DNA from 4 places in the Arthrobacter sp. 24S4-2 genome. Region 1 is predicted to be linked to each of the others. Evidence: predicted binding sites of a transcription regulator. Region 1 holds the regulator's gene; each other region holds the start of a gene.
What was found. Region 1 encodes HrcA, which represses chaperone genes, less so after heat shock. Its sites were predicted from a motif close to TTNGCACTCGNNNNNNNCGAGTGCNAA; they were not measured.
Positions count from the first base shown of each region.

Region 2: groES (co-chaperone GroES) is a predicted target of HrcA. The motif match lies at 2,390-2,416, and genes of this name have one in related genera.
Region 3: FCN77_RS18460 (FmdB family zinc ribbon protein) is a predicted target of HrcA. The motif match lies at 1,890-1,916, and genes of this name have one in related genera.
Region 4: groL (chaperonin GroEL) is a predicted target of HrcA. The motif match lies at 2,235-2,261, and genes of this name have one in related genera.

Region 1 covers NZ_CP040018.1:3,157,368-3,161,575, reverse strand. Annotated here, with positions in the region: gene FCN77_RS14615 (DUF3097 domain-containing protein) at 1-847, opposite strand, end outside; gene hrcA (heat-inducible transcriptional repressor HrcA) at 1,095-2,108, shown strand; gene dnaJ (molecular chaperone DnaJ) at 2,217-3,344, shown strand; gene FCN77_RS14600 (16S rRNA (uracil(1498)-N(3))-methyltransferase) at 3,347-4,171, shown strand.
Region 2 covers NZ_CP040018.1:4,005,134-4,009,341, forward strand. Annotated here, with positions in the region: gene FCN77_RS18540 (response regulator transcription factor) at 1-66, opposite strand, end outside; gene groL (chaperonin GroEL) at 250-1,860, opposite strand; gene groES (co-chaperone GroES) at 1,937-2,230, opposite strand; gene FCN77_RS18555 (hypothetical protein) at 2,438-2,836, opposite strand; gene FCN77_RS18560 (class I SAM-dependent methyltransferase) at 2,892-4,136, shown strand; gene FCN77_RS18565 (shikimate 5-dehydrogenase) at 4,207-4,208, opposite strand, start outside.
Region 3 covers NZ_CP040018.1:3,978,413-3,982,620, forward strand. Annotated here, with positions in the region: gene FCN77_RS18445 (GNAT family N-acetyltransferase) at 1-257, opposite strand, end outside; gene galU (UTP--glucose-1-phosphate uridylyltransferase GalU) at 264-1,169, opposite strand; gene FCN77_RS18455 (5-formyltetrahydrofolate cyclo-ligase) at 1,268-1,864, shown strand; gene FCN77_RS18460 (FmdB family zinc ribbon protein) at 2,004-2,261, shown strand; gene FCN77_RS18465 (Flp pilus assembly protein CpaB) at 2,364-3,158, shown strand; gene FCN77_RS18470 (AAA family ATPase) at 3,182-4,208, opposite strand, start outside.
Region 4 covers NZ_CP040018.1:920,731-924,938, reverse strand. Annotated here, with positions in the region: gene FCN77_RS04380 (ribonuclease HI family protein) at 1-242, opposite strand, end outside; gene groL (chaperonin GroEL) at 414-2,051, opposite strand; gene FCN77_RS04370 (ABC transporter substrate-binding protein) at 2,347-3,612, opposite strand; gene FCN77_RS04365 (cold-shock protein) at 3,645-3,848, opposite strand; gene FCN77_RS04360 (LytR C-terminal domain-containing protein) at 4,017-4,208, opposite strand, start outside.

The sequences.
Region 1 (4,208 bases):
GCACGGTGAGGAAGTCGATGACCTCTTCCACCCGGCCCAGCAGGGACGGTTCCAGGTCCGCATAACTCCGCACAGCGCCCAGCAGCTTCTGCCAGCCCAGGCCAATGTCCTCCTTCGTTTCGTGGGGCCAGCCGAAGGCCGTGAGGATCCCTGTCTTCCAGTCCACGCCGCGGGGAATCACCGGCCACGCCCCAATGCCCAGCACGCCCGGGCGGATCGCCTGCCACACATCAACATAGGGGTGGCCCACAATCAGGACGTTGCCCGCGGCGCCGGGCGAGGCCATAACAGCGTCGGCGATCCGGGATTCCTTCGAATTTTGCACCAGGTGGTCCACAAGGACGCCCAGCCGACGGCCGGGTCCCGGCCCGAATGCGGCAACGGCGGCCGTGAGGTCGTCAATGCCATGCAGGGGTTCGACGACGATGCCTTCCACCCGGAGGTCGTCGCCCCAGACCTTTTCCACGAGTTCGGCGTCGTGCTTGCCTTCCACCCAGATCCGGCTGGCCTTGGCCACTTGGGCGCGTTGCCCTGCAACGCGCACGGAACCCGAAGCAGTCCTGTTGGATCCTGCCGGCGCTGCCTGGGCGCGGGGGGCGGGCGGCATCAGCCGGATGGGCAGGCCCTCCAGCAGGAATCCGTAGCCGAGCTTGAAGGTGCGTGACTTCCCCCGCCGGTCCTCGAGCGCCACGATGTGCATGCCGCCGGACTTTTCCACCCTGGTGACCGCGCCGACCCACCCGGACTGCACGTCCTCCAGGACCATGCCGCGTTCCACCGGCACCTCGGGTAGCTCCGTTTTCCGGGGGGCCGAGATGTCCTGTGGGCCCCAGTTCTGGTACGACATCGGATAGACACAGCCTTGCGCTAGAAAAAATAAACAGGAGAAGCGAATCAGGGCGGCCGTGCCTTCGCGAATGTTCACGTCCAGTCCCGCGCCCGGAGTTTCGCCCGGAGCGGTACCAATGCTAACAACGCGGTGACTCATATTAGACTGGTTAGCACTTAGACATGACGAGTGCTAACGGGAACCGGCATTTGCCCTTGGTGCAATGCCCGGCCCCCGCCAGGGAAGAGCCGATCGGAGGTGGAGAATGAGCGAACCACGCAAGCTGGAAGTGTTGCGCGCCATTGTGGAGGACTACGTCCATTCCCGCGAACCTGTTGGCTCCAAGGCGCTGGTGGAACGGCATCACCTTGGCGTTTCCAGCGCCACGATCCGCAATGACATGGCCGCCCTGGAAGACGAGGGGCTGATCACCGCGCCTCATACCAGTGCCGGCCGGATCCCCACGGACAAGGGCTACCGGCTCTTCGTGGACCAGATTTCCGCCGTCAAGCCGCTGTCGCAGGCTGAGCGGCGCGCCATCCAGACCCTGTTGGAAGGGTCCGACGACCTTGACGATGTCCTGGAACGGACTGTGCGGCTGCTCTCGCAGCTGACCAACCAGGTGGCCGTGGTGCAGTATCCGCACCTGAGCCGGGCCTTGGTGCGGCACATCGAGTTCGTGCTGCTGGCGCCGCGCCAGGTCCTGATCGTGCTGATCGCGGACACCGGAAAGGTTGAGCAGCGCGTTATCGACGTTGGCCAGGACATCGGCGACGATGCCCTCTCGGACCTTCGCACGCGTTTCCTTAGGAGCCTGGCGGGCACCCCGCTCAGCGTTCTCCCGCAGGCGCTTCCCGCCGTCGTCGCCGGCTCCGAACCGGCGCGCCGCCATGCCGCGCAGGCGCTGGCGCGGGGCCTGGACTCGCTTGCCAGCAGCACGCGCGAGGAACGGATGGTCATGGCCGGAACGGCCAACCTCGCACGATCCAACGTTGATTTCCCGCTGAGCATCGGTCCGGTTCTCGAAGCACTCGAGGAACAGGTGGTCATGCTCCGGCTCCTCAGCGAGATGGCGCAGGATCCCCGCGGCGTGACCGTCAGCATCGGCCGCGAGAATCCGTACGACGGCCTCGCCGAGGCATCGGTGGTGGCCACAGGCTACGGTCCCGGTTCAAGCGCCAAGGTTGGCGTCCTCGGCCCCACCCGGATGGACTATCCCACCACGATGGCCGCGGTCCGTGCCGTGGCACGCTACCTTTCCAGGATCCTCGGACCGTGACCGGTCCGGTATCAGCCAACCAGGCCTCCGGGTCCCGGCCTCCGGGTCCCGGCTTCCGGGACATGGCAGAAGCATCACAGGCAGTACAACCAGGAAGAGATACGAACTTTGAGCAGCCACTACGACGTTCTTGGAGTCTCACCCGAAGCGACGGGCGAAGAGATCAAGAAGGCCTACCGAAAGCTTGCGCGCACTTTGCACCCGGACGTCAATCCCGGTGAGGACGCTTCGGACCGCTTCAAGGCTGTCACGCACGCCTACGAAGTGCTGTCCGATCCCCAAAAGCGCCGCGTGTACGACACCACAGGCAACGAAAACGGCACCGATAACGGTTTCGGCGGAGCGGGATACGCGGGCCAGGGCTTCGCATTCCAGGACATCTTCGACACCTTCTTCGGCGCCGGCGGTTCCTCCGGGCCCGCCTCACGGGTACGCCGCGGCCAGGACGCCCTCATCAGCGTCCGGATCGACCTTCGCGACGCAGTTTTCGGCGTCAACAAAAAGCTTGAAGTGGACACGGCCGTTACCTGCCCCACCTGCGAGGGATCCTGCTGCCGCGCCGGCACGCACCCCGAACGCTGCGACATCTGCGGCGGCAGCGGCCAGGTCCAGCGGGCGGTCCGCTCCATCCTCGGCCAGGTCATGACGGCAGCACCGTGCGGCTCCTGCGAGGGCTTTGGCACCGTCATCAAGGACCCCTGCAACGAGTGCAACGGGCAGGGCCGGATCCGCAGCCGACGGACGCTGACGGTCAAGGTTCCCGCCGGCGTCGCCACCGGAACCCGCATCCAGCTCGGCGGCCAGGGCGAAGCCGGACCGGCCGGTGGTCCCTCAGGTGACCTCTATGTCGAGATCCGGGTCAATAGTGACTCCACCTACCTGCGTGACGGCGACGATCTCCACGCGACCCTCAGCATCCCCATGACTGCCGCTGCCTTGGGCACGGAACTCAGCCTCGAGACGTTCGACGGCAAGCAGGAAATCGACGTCAAGGCCGGCACCCAGTCGGGTGAGGTCATCACCCTGCGCGGACTCGGCGTCACGCATCTCCGCGGCTACGGCCGTGGCGACCTGAAAGTCCACCTGCAGGTGGAGACCCCCGCCAAGCTGGATTCAGCACAGGAGGACCTGCTGCGGCAGCTCGCCAAACTCCGCGGTGAGCAGTACACCGAGGGGAAACTCGCCGCCAGCGGCGGTGTCTTCGCCAAGCTGCGGGACCGGCTCGGTAACCTGTAGCGGTGAGCAACCCCGTCTTTTTCGCAAGCCCCGGAGCACTGGACCAGCAGGGCCCCGGCACGCACTTCGTGCTGCATGGACCCGAGGCCAGGCACGCCGTCACCGTCAAGCGGCTCACGGTCGGGGAAGCCGTTGACATAGCGGACGGTGCAGGCAAACGGCTCACCGGTACCGTCGCGGCCGTTGGCCCGGGGGAGCTGACCGTGGAGTGCACGGCACTCGAGACGGAAGAACGCCCTGCACTGCGGCTGGTCCTGGTCCAGGCGCTGGCCAAAGGCGACCGCGATGAACTCGCTGCAGAAACCGCCACTGAGCTCGGGATCGATGCGATCATCCCGTGGCAGTCCGAACGCTCCATCGTCCGCTGGAAAGCCGAACGGGCGGCCAAGGCGCACGCCAAATGGCAGTCCGTGGTGACCGCAGCCGCCAAGCAGGCGCGCCGGGCCTGGATCCCGGAGGTCCGCGCCGCCGTAGACGGTGCCGGACTGCAGGCCGCCGTGTCCGCGGCGGACCTGGCGGTCATCCTCCATGAGGATGCGGTCCGGCCGCTCCGCAACGTGCTGGAGGCCTGGCGCGACGGCGACGGCGAAAATTCCGACGGCGGGGCTCCCGGCGGCGGGCGTCACGGCGACGGGGGGAACGACAGTTCCGAGCCGAGAGAAATCCTGCTCATCGTGGGCCCGGAAGGCGGCATCAGCCCGCGGGAGGTCACCAAGCTCTGCAGCGCCGGCGCGGTGACCGCACTGCTGGGCCACCACGTGCTGAGGTCATCCACGGCGGGACCCGCTGCCACGGTGCTCGCGAGCGACATCCTCGGCCGCTGGTAGCCCCCTCTCTTAGCTGTCAGCCCGTTCCTGCGCGGTC
Region 2 (4,208 bases), 850 kb from region 1:
CTCGGTCCAGCGATGCTCCTCGAAGGCGGAACGGCCCCGGTCAAGACCGGCTTCAGACGATGCCATGGTGCCTCCCCGCGGATCCGCCCGGCCTCGCCGGCACGGTCAGCGTCCCTTCTTTAAGCGCCACGGTACGCCGGGCCTGCCGGGGGCACAAGCTCTGCCAGCGCGCCCGGAATGGAAGGCAAATGGGCACGAAAAAGCCGGCCCGGCGGAGGCCGGGCCGGCCTTTACTGCATTGGCTGCAAGCTAGTGCTTGTGGCCTGCGTGCTCGTCCTCGTCGGCCGGCTTTTCAACAACGAGGGTCTCGGTGGTGAGAACCAGCGCTGCGATGGAAGCGGCGTTGCGGAGGGCTGCGCGCGTCACCTTGACGGGGTCGATGACACCGGCGGCGATGAGGTCCTCGTAGTCGCCGGTTTTGGCGTTGAAGCCCTGGTTGACGGCAGACTCGGCAACCTTGGCCGCGACGACGTAGCCGTCGAAGCCGGCGTTCTGGGCAATCCAGCGCAGCGGCTGGACCAGTGCGCGGCGGACGATGCCCACAGCAGCAGCTGCGTCACCTTCGAGAGCCGTGACGGAGGGATCCTCGTCCAGTGCCTTCAGGGCGTGGATGAGGGCGGAGCCGCCACCGGCCACGATGCCTTCTTCGAGGGCAGCGCGGGTTGAGGACACTGCGTCCTCGATGCGGTGCTTCTTTTCCTTCAGCTCGACCTCGGTGGCTGCGCCGACCTTGATCACGCCGATGCCGCCGGCCAGCTTGGCCAGGCGTTCCTGCAGCTTTTCCTTGTCCCAGTCGGAGTCGGTGCGGGTAACTTCGGCGCGCAGCTGGGCAACCCGTGCTGCAACGTCCTCGGCCGATCCGGCGCCGTCAACGATGGTGGTGTTGTCCTTGGTGACCGTGATGCGGCGGGCGGTACCCAGCACCTCCAGGCCAACGGAATCCAGGCTGAGGCCCAGTTCCGGGGAGACAACCTGTGCACCGGTGAGGGTGGCGATGTCCTGCAGCATTGCCTTGCGGCGGTCACCGAAGCCGGGAGCCTTGACCGCAACAACGTTCAGGGTGCCGCGGATGCGGTTGACGATCAGCGTGGACAGGGCCTCGCCCTCGACGTCCTCGGCAATGATGAACAGCGGCTTGGAGCTCTGCAGCGCCTTCTCCAGCAGCGGCAGGAAGTCCTGGATCGAGGAGATCTTGCCCTGGTTGATCAGGATGAGTGCGTCTTCAAGGACTGCTTCCTGGCGTTCCGCGTCGGTGACGAAGTACGGGGACAGGTAGCCCTTGTCGAACTGCATGCCCTCGGTGAGGACCAGCTCGGTCTGCGTGGTGGAGGACTCCTCGATGGTGATCACACCATCCTTGCCGACCTTGCCGAATGCCTCGGCCAGGAGCTCGCCGATCTCATCGCTCTGGGCCGAGATGGCTGCAACGTTCGCAACCTGCGTGCCTTCAACGGGACGGGCGTTCTCCAGCAGGCGGGCTGCAACGGCTTCGACGGAAACCTCGATGCCGCGCTTGATCTGGCCGGGAGCGGCGCCAGCAGCAACGTTGCGCAGGCCTTCCTTGACCAGTGCCTGTGCGAGCACGGTGGCGGTGGTGGTGCCGTCACCGGCAACATCGTTGGTCTTCGTGGCGACTTCCTTGGCCAGCTGCGCGCCGAGGTTTTCGTACGGGTCGTCCAATTCGATTTCACGGGCGATGGTGACGCCGTCGTTGGTGATCGTGGGAGCGCCCCACTTCTTGTCCAGCACGACGTTGCGGCCGCGCGGGCCAAGCGTCACCTTGACCGTGTTGGCGAGCTTGTCGATGCCGGCTTCGAGCGACCGGCGGGCAGCGTCGTTAAACGCAAGCTGCTTTGCCATGGTTTTGTCCTTTCAAGACAGAAACCCCGCGCGCTGTTCCGGTCTGAGACGGAACAGCAGCGCGGGGATCCAAGAGTTACTTAACTACGATCGCCAGAACGTCGCGGGCGGACAGCACGAGGTACTCGGTGCCGCCGGTCTTGACTTCGGTTCCGCCGTACTTGGAGTAGATAACAACATCGCCAACGGCGACGTCGACCGGAACGCGGTTACCGTCCTCGAAGCGGCCGGGGCCTACTGCGACAACTTCGCCTTCCTGCGGCTTTTCCTGCGCGGAGTCCGGGATGACCAGGCCGGAAGCCGTGGTCTGCTCGGCTTCGAGCGGGCGGACAACAATACGATCCTCAAGAGGCTTAATAGAGACCGACACTCGGACCTCTCCTTCTTCGTCAGCAAATTCATGGACTGGAAAACTGCTGCGCCTCAGCGTGCAAACCGTCGTCGCGGTGCCGGCAGCAGCATGGCTGGCAGTTCTCCATGTGTTAGCACCCTCCTAGGGAGAGTGCTAATGATGACTCTATGTAAGTGGTTAGCACTCGGTCAAGGCGAGTGCCAGAATTTGTTCCCGGGCGACCGGTTAGCGTCCGGCCAGATCCTCGAAGTCGACGTCGTCGCCGTCGTCCGTGTCGTCGTCGTTCGTAACGTTGCGGTTCCGGTAGAGAACGACGGCGGCCGCGGCAGCCGTGACCACCGAGGCAATCAGGAACACCACGCCGCCGGTGCGGACTGCGGTGTACGACTCCCGGATTTCGCGTGCCTCGTCGGTGGCGTCCTGGATGTTCTTGCCGCCCACGGAATACACCGTTGCGTTGAAGGAGTCCAGGAAGAAGATGATTAGCAGGAGCGCGAGGCACACCACGGCGATTGCCGAACCGGCGATCAGCGCAGGCCGGGCGTACCTTGCAAGGCCCGTGCGTTGGTGGTGGTCATTGCCCTGATCATCGACGGGTGGCTGCGGCCCTGCGCTGTCTTCCATGCCCCCAACCCTATCGGCACCGTGGCTGTCCGGCCTCTCGATTAGGCTTGATGACATGGCTGACGCACCGCAGGACCTGATCGCCCCACTCCTGACCAGTGAAGGCTGGGAGCTGCTCGCATCGCTGGGGCCGTACCGCGAGGACGAGGCGTTCCGGCTCAATGACTCGCTTCGGAAGGCCGGCCACTCCCCCGCCCTGGTGTCCGCGGTCCTCACCCAGTCCCGGCTGCGGACCAAGGCCGAGGCGAAGTTCGGCGAATTCGCCCGGCAGATGATTTTCACCCAGGCCGGGCTGGAGCAGGCCACGCGGCTCAACGTTGCGGCCCGGCACGCCGAACGCTTCGCGGCCGCCGGGATTGGCCATGTGGCGGACCTCGGCTGCGGGCTGGGCGCCGATTCGATGGCGCTGGCCTCCATGGACATCAAGGTCACCGCCGTGGAAATGGACGAGACCACCGCCGCCTGCGCCACCATGAACCTCATTCCGTTCCCGCACGCCAGCGTGGTCCACTCCGATGCCACCTCCGTTCCGCTCGACGGGGTGGACGGCGTCTGGCTGGACCCGGCCCGCCGCACCACGTCCACATCCGGGACCCGGAGAATCTGGGATCCGGAGGAGTTCTCCCCGCCACTGTCCTTCGTGGAATCCCTCGCAGCGTCGGGACGGGCGGTGGGTGTGAAGATGGGCCCCGGCATCCCGCACGATTCAGTTCCCGCCGGCTGCGAGGCGCAGTGGGTTTCGGTGGGCGGCGACGTCACCGAGGTCACGCTGTGGTTCAACGCGGTCAGCCGGCCCGGCATCCGGCGGGCAGCCCTGCTGCTCGGCCCGCAGGGCGCCGCCGAGATCACCAGCACGGAAGAGTTCGACGGCGGTCCCGTCGCCCCGGTGGGCCCGGTGGCGGGCTACCTGTACGAGCCGGACGGCGCCGTCATCCGGGCTGGGCTGGTGGCGGATGTCGCGGCCAGGCTCGGCGGCCACCTCCTGGACGAGCACATCGCCTACATCTGCGCGCCCGGGCTCGTGGATACTCCTTTTGCCAGGGCCTACAAGGTCCTGGAGGTCATGCCCTTCAACGTCAAGGCGCTGAAGGCATGGGTTAAACAGCACAACGTCGGCGTGCTGGACATCAAAAAGCGCGGCACCTCGGTGACCCCGGAGGAACTGCGCAAGCAGCTTCTCGCCGGGGGCAGGAACGGCGGGAAGGGTTCGAAGGGCAAAAAGACAGCCACCCTTGTCCTCACCAGGATCGGAGAGGACCGGGTGGCCATCTCGGTGGAGCCTGTACAGGCACAGGCCTAGCCGGCGCCGCAGGCTGCCGGGCCGGAGCTACTGGGCCGGGTGACTGGGCCCGGAGTTACTGGGCCCGGAGTT
Region 3 (4,208 bases), 820 kb from region 1:
TCCCGCTGCCCTGGTGTCCGTTCGGTGATCACAAAGGGCAATGCAGTGGCCTGGGCGGCCTGGGCGTTGAGGGACCTGACCATCTGCCGGTAGTCAGGCAACGCTCCGCCGGGAGCGGGATTCGAAGCCTCCCAGGGTGCCAGCCAGTCGGAATTCCGGGAGCGGACCGCCATCCATTCCTTGCGGTCGCGGTACCGGATGGGACGCAGCACAATATCGCCGCACTCCAGTGTCACCGGCCAGATACTGCCCCGCATGGGCCGTTACTTGGCCAGCGAGGCAGTGAACTCCGGCAGCCATTCGCGCAGGCCGGGGCCGAGGTCATCGCTGTCGCAGGCGAGCTGGACGCAGGCCTTGAGGTAGCTGAGCTTGTCCCCGGTGTCATAGCGGCGGCCGCGGAAGACGACGCCGTAGACGCCGTAACCTTCCCCGGTGCCGGCAGCAAGTTCCTGGAGGGCATCCGTGAGCTGGATTTCCCCACCACGGCCCGGTTTCGTGTTTTCGAGAACGTCGAAGACGGCGGGGTGCAGGACGTAGCGGCCGATCACGGCAAGGTTTGACGGCGCTTCATCTGCGTCGGGCTTTTCCACGAGCTTGCGGATCCGCACGTAGCCGTTCATGTCGGTTTCGTCGATGTCGGCGCAGCCGTACGCGCTGATCTGGGAAGGTTCCACCTCGATCAGGGCGACGACGGAGCCGCCGGTCTTGGCCTGGACCTCGATCATGGTGCTCAGCAATTCATCCCGGGCATCGATGAGGTCGTCGCCGAGCAGGACGGCGAACGGCTCATAGCCGACGTGCTGCTTTGCCCGCAGCACGGCGTGGCCAAGACCCATGGGGTCGCCCTGGCGGACATAGTGGATGTCGCCGAGGTTGCTTGCAGCCTGGATGGCTTCGAGCTTGGTGGTGTCGCCCTTGGCTTCAAGGGTGGCCTCCAGCGAGGGTACGCGGTCGAAGTGGTCTTCGAGGGCGCGCTTGTTCCGGCCGGTGATCATCAGGATGTCGGTGAGGCCGACGTTGACAGCCTCTTCGACGACATACTGGATCGCGGGCTTGTCCACGACCGGCAGCATTTCCTTGGGCATGGCCTTGGTGGCCGGGAGGAACCTCGTGCCGAGACCCGCAGCCGGGATGACAGCCTTGCGGACGGAAGTATTGGTGGTAGTCACTGGACTAATCTAACGTCAGGGGCCAAACATTGGGTAATTGCACGAACCGCCCGTTCAGCCCCGCACCGGGGCCGCCGGGCATGGAAGGACAGGCTCTGATGCCATCGAAGCAAGAGATCCGCTCCGCCCACAGAATCGAGCGTGCCGCTGTCTCTCCCGCGGGATTGGAAACCGCCGGAGCAGGCATCGCCCGCCACGGACTCCAGTGGGCCACGATGATTGCCGCGGGAGGGCGCAGCACGTTTGCCGCGTATCTGGGCGTGGGATTCGAGCCCCCCACGGTCCCCCTGATTACCGCGCTTCACGTCACCGGGCACCGGGTGCTGCTGCCTGTCTGCGGCCCGTCCCTGACCTTGACCTGGGTCTATTGGACCCCGGCGACCGAATTCGTCCGCAGCAGCTATGCCCCGATCGAGGAGCCTGTCGGCGAACGGCACGGCGCCGGGATCATGCAGGACGTGGCCGGGCTGTTCGTCCCCGCCACCGCCGTGGATCTCTCGGGAAACCGCATCGGCCAGGGTGGTGGCTACTACGACAAATTCCTGGGGGGCCTCGAAAGCGACGGCCTTCAGTTGCCCGCGGCTGCGGTGGTTTATGACGGCGAAGTCCTTCCGGCCGGCAGTATCCCCGCGGAGCCCTTTGACCGCCAGGTTCCGGTGGCGATCACTCCGTCGGGAATCACGCGCCTGATGTGAAGCACCCCCGCGGCGGATGATAGAATTGGCACTCAGGCCCTGCGACTGCTAAGGCCGGACATCCGTCGATAGACATATCGGCTGTGTTCCGAACCGGGCAGCACGGGACCTGCTCGTTTGTCCCAAAGGAGGATCCCCAGTGCCCACGTACGCATATGCCTGCAAGGACTGCAGCCACGCCTTCGAGATTGTGCAGTCGTTCACCGACAGCTCCCTGACCTCCTGCCCCGAGTGCGAGGGTGCGCTTCGCAAGAAGTTCAACAGCGTTGGCGTCGTCTTCAAGGGCTCCGGCTTCTACCGGACCGACTCCCGCGACACCAAGGGCGGCAGCGTCTCGCCCGCCCCGGCTGCGGCTCCCGCAGCTGCTCCCGCGGCAGCTGCCGCAGCCGCCAACTAACACCGGCGACGGCGTCCGCGGACGTTTCCCCACGAAGCCGTTTTCCACATAGGTCTTCCGTGGCCTGTCCGCAGCCGGCGGACCTTCCGTAGCGTGGCCGGTATGCCAGCCACCCTCCGCAGCAACGGACTTCCAACCACACGTGCCCGCAGCGCCAGGGCCCCGGGCCGCTCCGGCCCCGACCGGACTGCAGCCCCGCATTTGCGCCGGCAACCGTTCCGGTCCGGGCGCCCGGGCCGCACAGGACCGTCCGCGGTTCGGCGTCTCTCCGGGTGGCTTAACCGCAACCGCCGCCTCGCGGTCGCGCTGCTGCTGTGCGCGGCAGCCGGCATCTCCGTCCAGCAGCTGACGCCGGCCCCAGCCCACACGGTGACCGCCGTGGCGTCCGCAAGGGACCTCCCGGCAGGGGCTTCACTGACGGGCGCTGACGTGGTGGAGCTCAACGTGCCGCCGGGCCTGGTTCCTGCAGGAGCCTTCACCGATCCCGCCGCAGTCCAGGGCAAGCAACTTGCGGCGCCGCTGCGCAAAGGCCAGTTGCTGTCCGACGCGCAGCTGCTGGGGCCGGGGTTGCTGGCGGGCACAGCGCCCGGATCGGCAGCAGTGCCGTTGAGAATGGCCGATCCGTCTTCCATCCAGCTCGTGGCGCCGGGCCAACTGGTCAACATCGTCATGACCAACGGGACCGACTACGGCCAAGCGGCAGCATCTGAGGTCCTGGCGGCCTCCGTCCCGGTCCTCTGGACCTCCGGTCAGGGCGGAAAAACCGGCGAATGGCTGGGCACGGGCGAAACCGAAGGACTCATGGTGGTCGCCGCGGATCCCGACCAGGCCCGCAAGCTGGCCGGCGCTTCGACGCAGGGCAAGCTCTTCTTCGTGCTGGTGGGAGCTCCGGGCTGAGTCCTGCCTAAAGGTCGCGGCACTCAGCCCCAGTGCGGCGGCTTCTGTTCCTGGAGCCAGGCATCATGGTCATAGTCCGAGGCATGGTCTCCCCAGCGCTTCGGGTCATCTTCAGAGGCCTTGTTGGGCAGCACGCCGGCGGGCACGCCGGCGCCCACGGTCTGCTGTGTCCTGTTCGGTTCTGCCGTGGCCTCCGCGGTGCCGGCAGAATGGCTGCCCGCGTCTCTGCTATTGATGCTGGTGCTGCTGCTGTGTTCCATGCTGCTTTCCGTCTCGGGTTCCGCACTCGGGGCCGCGTTCCGGCCGGTGCCGGCCTGTTCCAAGGGTACCGAGTCAGGGTCCTTTGAAGCCACGCCGCCGAAACTGCCCGGCTCTTCGGTGCCGGACTCATCCGTACCCGACGCATCGGTGCCGGATTCATCGGTGCCGGTGCGGGACTGTCGGTTTGCGGACACCGCATTGTCGGACTCCGCGCTGTTCAGCGTCAGGTTATCGACGTCGTCCTCGAAGTACCCCTGTGAGGTGGTCTTGAGTCCGGTGACGGCCGGCTTCTCCAAACCCAGGTAGCCGCCGATGCGGTCAGCGCAGGCCGACGGGTCGGTGAACACCTCGATGGTCCACAGCGGCATGTACCGCCACCCCAGCCGCTCCAGCAGCTGCGGACGCAGCCGGCTTCGTTCACGGACACTCATGCGCCGGTACTGCTCGGTGCCGTCGGACTCAATGGCCACGGGTCTGGGGATCTCGGCCTCGTCATGCCCAATGGAATTCACCGGGTCCGCGGCGGCTGCCACGTCCAGGACGCCGTCGTATTGGTGCCAGACCCTGGCGCCCCGGGCGCGCAGCCGGTCACCCAGGTCTGCCACGAGCGGATCGGCCCCCAGCGCCTGTTCACTTGCCGCCGCGCGGGACGCCGGAGTGCCAAGGTCGGTGTTGCCGGCAATCTCACGGTTGAGGAGCTCATACAGGTCGAGTGCGCCGTGGCTGAGGCGGCTGACGTCCAGGTCCTCGGGTTTGAAGCAGCTGAGTACGTGCAGGGAACGCCGGGCG
Region 4 (4,208 bases), 2.2 Mb from region 1:
CCCGGCATCCACTTAGTAACCGAGTTGATCACATATTGGCTGTCGCAAAGAATATGCAGTTCCTCCCCAGGGAGGTGCGCCGTGGCACGGAACAGATCCAGCACGGCCATGAGTTCGCCCTGGTTGTTGGTTCCGTGCGGCCAGCCGCCCGCGCGCCAACAATCATCGTTCACATACCAGGCCCAGCCTGCCGGACCGGGATTTCCTAATGCCGAACCATCGGCTGCTGCAGTAATCGTCACCGAACCATCCTGCCAGACCACTCCGACATTGTGTTTTTCTCCGGTTGAGGACAGCGCTGAAAAGCGAAGCTAAGATGCCGGAATCGTTCGCGTCTGCCCTGCCAACGCAAAGTGCGGCCCCCTCGATTCGAGGGAGCCGCACTTTTTTGCGCTTAGGCGCGGTTGGACGGGCTAGAAACCGCCCATGCCGCCCATGCCGCCCATGTCGTCGCCGCCGCCCATGGCCGGGGAGTTCTTCTCCGGCTTGTCGGCCACTACAGCCTCGGTGGTGAGGAACAGACCCGCGATGGATGCTGCGTTCTGGAGTGCAGAGCGCGTTACCTTTACGGGGTCGTTGATGCCGGCAGCCAGCAGGTCGACGTACTGTCCGGTTGCGGCGTTCAGGCCGTGACCGGCAGGCAATCCGCGGACCTTGTCCACAACAACGCCCGGCTCGAGGCCGGCGTTGTAGGCAATCTGCTTCAGCGGGGCGTCGATGGCAACGCGGACGATGTTAGCACCCGTTGCTTCGTCGCCTTCGAGCTGCAGGTTGGCGAATGCCTTGGCACCGGCCTGGATCAGGGCAACGCCACCGCCGGCAACGATGCCTTCTTCAACAGCAGCCTTGGCGTTGCGGACAGCGTCCTCAATGCGGTGCTTGCGTTCCTTGAGCTCAACTTCGGTTGCGGCACCGGCTTTGATGACTGCAACGCCGCCGGCCAGCTTGGCCAGGCGTTCCTGCAGCTTCTCGCGGTCGTAGTCCGAATCGGAGTTCTCGATCTCGGCACGGATCTGGGACACGCGGCCGGCGATCTGGTCGGCGTCGCCTGCGCCCTCGACGATGGTGGTCTCGTCCTTGGTCACGGTGACCTTGCGGGCGCGGCCCAGGAGTTCCAGGCCTGCGTTCTCCAGCTTGAGGCCGACTTCCTCGGAGATGACCTGGCCACCGGTGAGGATGGCGATGTCTGCGAGCTGGGCCTTGCGGCGGTCGCCGAAGCCCGGAGCCTTGACGGCGACGGACTTGAAGGTGCCACGGATCTTGTTGACGATCAGGGTGGCCAGGGCTTCGCCTTCGATGTCTTCGGCGATGATCAGCAGCGGCTTGCTGGACTGCATGACCTTCTCAAGGACGGCAACCAGTTCCTTGACGTTCGAGATCTTGGAGTTAACGATCAGGATGTACGGGTCTTCGAGGACCGTTTCCTGGCGCTCTGCGTCGGTGACGAAGTAAGCGGAGATGTAACCCTTGTCGAAGCGCATGCCCTCGGTGAGCTCAAGCTCCAGGCCGAAGGTGTTGGACTCCTCGACGGTGATGACACCTTCCTTGCCGACCTTGTCCAGGGCTTCAGCAATGAGGGCACCGATTTCTTCGTCACCGGCGGAGATGGATGCCGTGGCGGCGATCTCTTCCTTGGTTTCGATTTCCTTGGCGGAGGCCAGGAGTTCCTGGGTGACGGCTTCGACAGCCTTCTCGATGCCGCGCTTCAGGGACAGCGGGTCAGCGCCGGCTGCGACGTTGCGCAGGCCTTCCTTGACCAGGGCCTGTGCCAGGACGGTTGCGGTGGTGGTGCCGTCGCCAGCGACGTCATCCGTCTTCTTGGCAACTTCCTTGACCAGCTCGGCGCCGATCTTCTCGTAGGGATCGTCCAGCTCGATCTCCTTGGCGATGGAAACACCATCGTTGGTGATCGTGGGCGCGCCCCACTTCTTTTCGAGGACGACGTTGCGTCCACGCGGGCCGAGGGTGACCTTGACGGCGTCGGCGAGGATATTCAGGCCCCGCTCAAGGCCGCGGCGTGCCTCTTCATCAAATGCAATGATCTTGGCCATAACGGCAGTAGTCCTTTCGGGACAGTCGTTAAGAATGAACCTTGCACTGCGGTGCCCGCGACGGACGATCCTTCACCGGCGGCCTCTGTACGCCGCACGGATGGGATCTCACCCCAGCCAGGTATTTCTTTCGCTCCTTGGCCTGCCCGCTCACTCCGCGACCGGCCGGAACCGGGCGTCGATTTAGCAGTCAGTCCGTGGGAGTGCTAAATCAATAATTAGCACTCCCCCGGGGAGAGTGCAAGCAGAAGCCGCGGACAATGGCCTCAGGGCGCCGGCAATACGCTAGGAGCGATCAGCTGCCGGTGCGGGCTGCCATTTCGCTTCCGCTCATCTTTGCCCTGTTGTCTGCCGCGTAGGTGAACACCATGTAGTTCGCGGACGTCACGTCCCCGTTGGCGTCGAAGCCGATCCGCCCGGACTCGCCGTCGTAGTCCGCTGGCTTTCCGGCCCTGATCGCGTCAGCGCATTCCTTGTAGCTCCGGCATACTTCCGCCGCGCCCGTTCCCTGCTGCCCGGAGACCGCCATCAGCTGCGCAGCGATGGAGGATCCGGCGTCGTCGGCCGCAGAGGCCGCGGCGATGGCCGCAAGGTTCACGGCATCGTAGGTCTCCGCCGCAAAAGTCATGTCCTTGAGGTCGGGGTCGACGGCCACCAGTTCACCTTGGAAATGTGCCGACGGGAAGACTCCGGGCAGGACACCTCGGGCGCCGTCCAGCGCCTTGGATCCAAGTGCTGAGCCGTATTGCTTGATGGCGCCGTCGCTGAGGACGAGCTTCCCGCCCGCCAGGCCGGCGTTGTTGAGTTCGGCCATGGCGCCCTGAGCGCCTTCGCGCGCAACGAGCACGACGGCGTCGGGTCCGGCCGCTCTGGCAGCCGCTGCGGCCTGTTGTGCCTGACCCGGAGTGAATGCAGCGTCTGACACGACGCCCAGGCCGGCGGCCTTGGCCGCACCGGCCACGGCAACGGAGACGTCCTTGCCGTAGCTGCCTTCTTCGTGCACAACAGCGATCGTCCGTGCTCCGCCGTCTTTGGCAAGTTTGACCAGAACTGACGCCTGGGCCACATCTGCCGCGGACGTCCGGAAGTAGTATCCGCCGCTTCGGTAATGGCTGAGGCCCTGCGCTGCGTTCGCCGGAGAAATAATGGCCACCTTGGCGTTGGCGAGCACGTCGATGGCCCCCGGGGCGCGGCTGGAATCCGTGGGGCCGATGACAACATCCGCCTTGGCTGCCACGAGTTCCTTGGCCTGCGCGGCCGTGTCGTCGCTGATTTTCTCGGGAAGAAGTTCGACAGGCCGCCCCTTGTGGCCCCCGGCGGCATTGATTTCCCGAACCGCCAGCTTGGCGGCGGCGAGCTGCGAAGCATTGAGGAACGCCTGCTGGCCGGTGTTGTCCAGGATCAGGCCGATGCGCAGCGTGCCGTCTCCGCTGGCGTCCACCGTGCCCAGGCGTGCGTTCCCCGCCTGGCCGGAGCATGCAGCCAACGACAGCGCCGCGGCTGCGGCAAGAATCACGGCGCCTGGGCGGTACAGCCCTGCCTGCCGGGGGCGCTCAGGCATCCGGCTGCGATGCGCTGCCGCGGAGTAGACCATCAGGCGGGCCGGACGTTCTCTGCCTGCGGACCCTTCTCGCCTTCGCCGATTTCGAGCTGCACGCGCTGCCCTTCATCCAGGGCCCTGTAGCCCTCACCCTCGATGGCGGACCAGTGGACGAAGACATCGTCACCGGAGGAGTCAACGGTGATGAAGCCATAGCCTTTTTCGGCGTTGAACCATTTGACGGTTCCCAATGCCATGTTGCCCACACTTTCCGGTTGCTTCTGTTCGGCACACGTCGCTGTGCGCCGTTTGGACCGTCCGTGAAATACGGGGCGGCGTCCGGAATCACTCTAGCCAGTGCTCTTTGCCGGGTGCAGGGCTCTAGCCTGCCTGCCCCCAATAGTTATTCAGGCGTAACCGAATTCCTACTGGAACCCGGGCCCGAGGACTACAACAACCGGCTGTTGGAACTCCGGTGAGTCCACCAGCGAGGTGATGTTGAGGAGGTCACCCAAGGCTTCGGCGTTGGCTTTCTGGGCAGCCCCGTTGTAGTAGATGACGGAGGACTGCTGCGGCATTCCGCCCCAGTTGCCAACCGGCCCCAGCTTCCAGCCGGC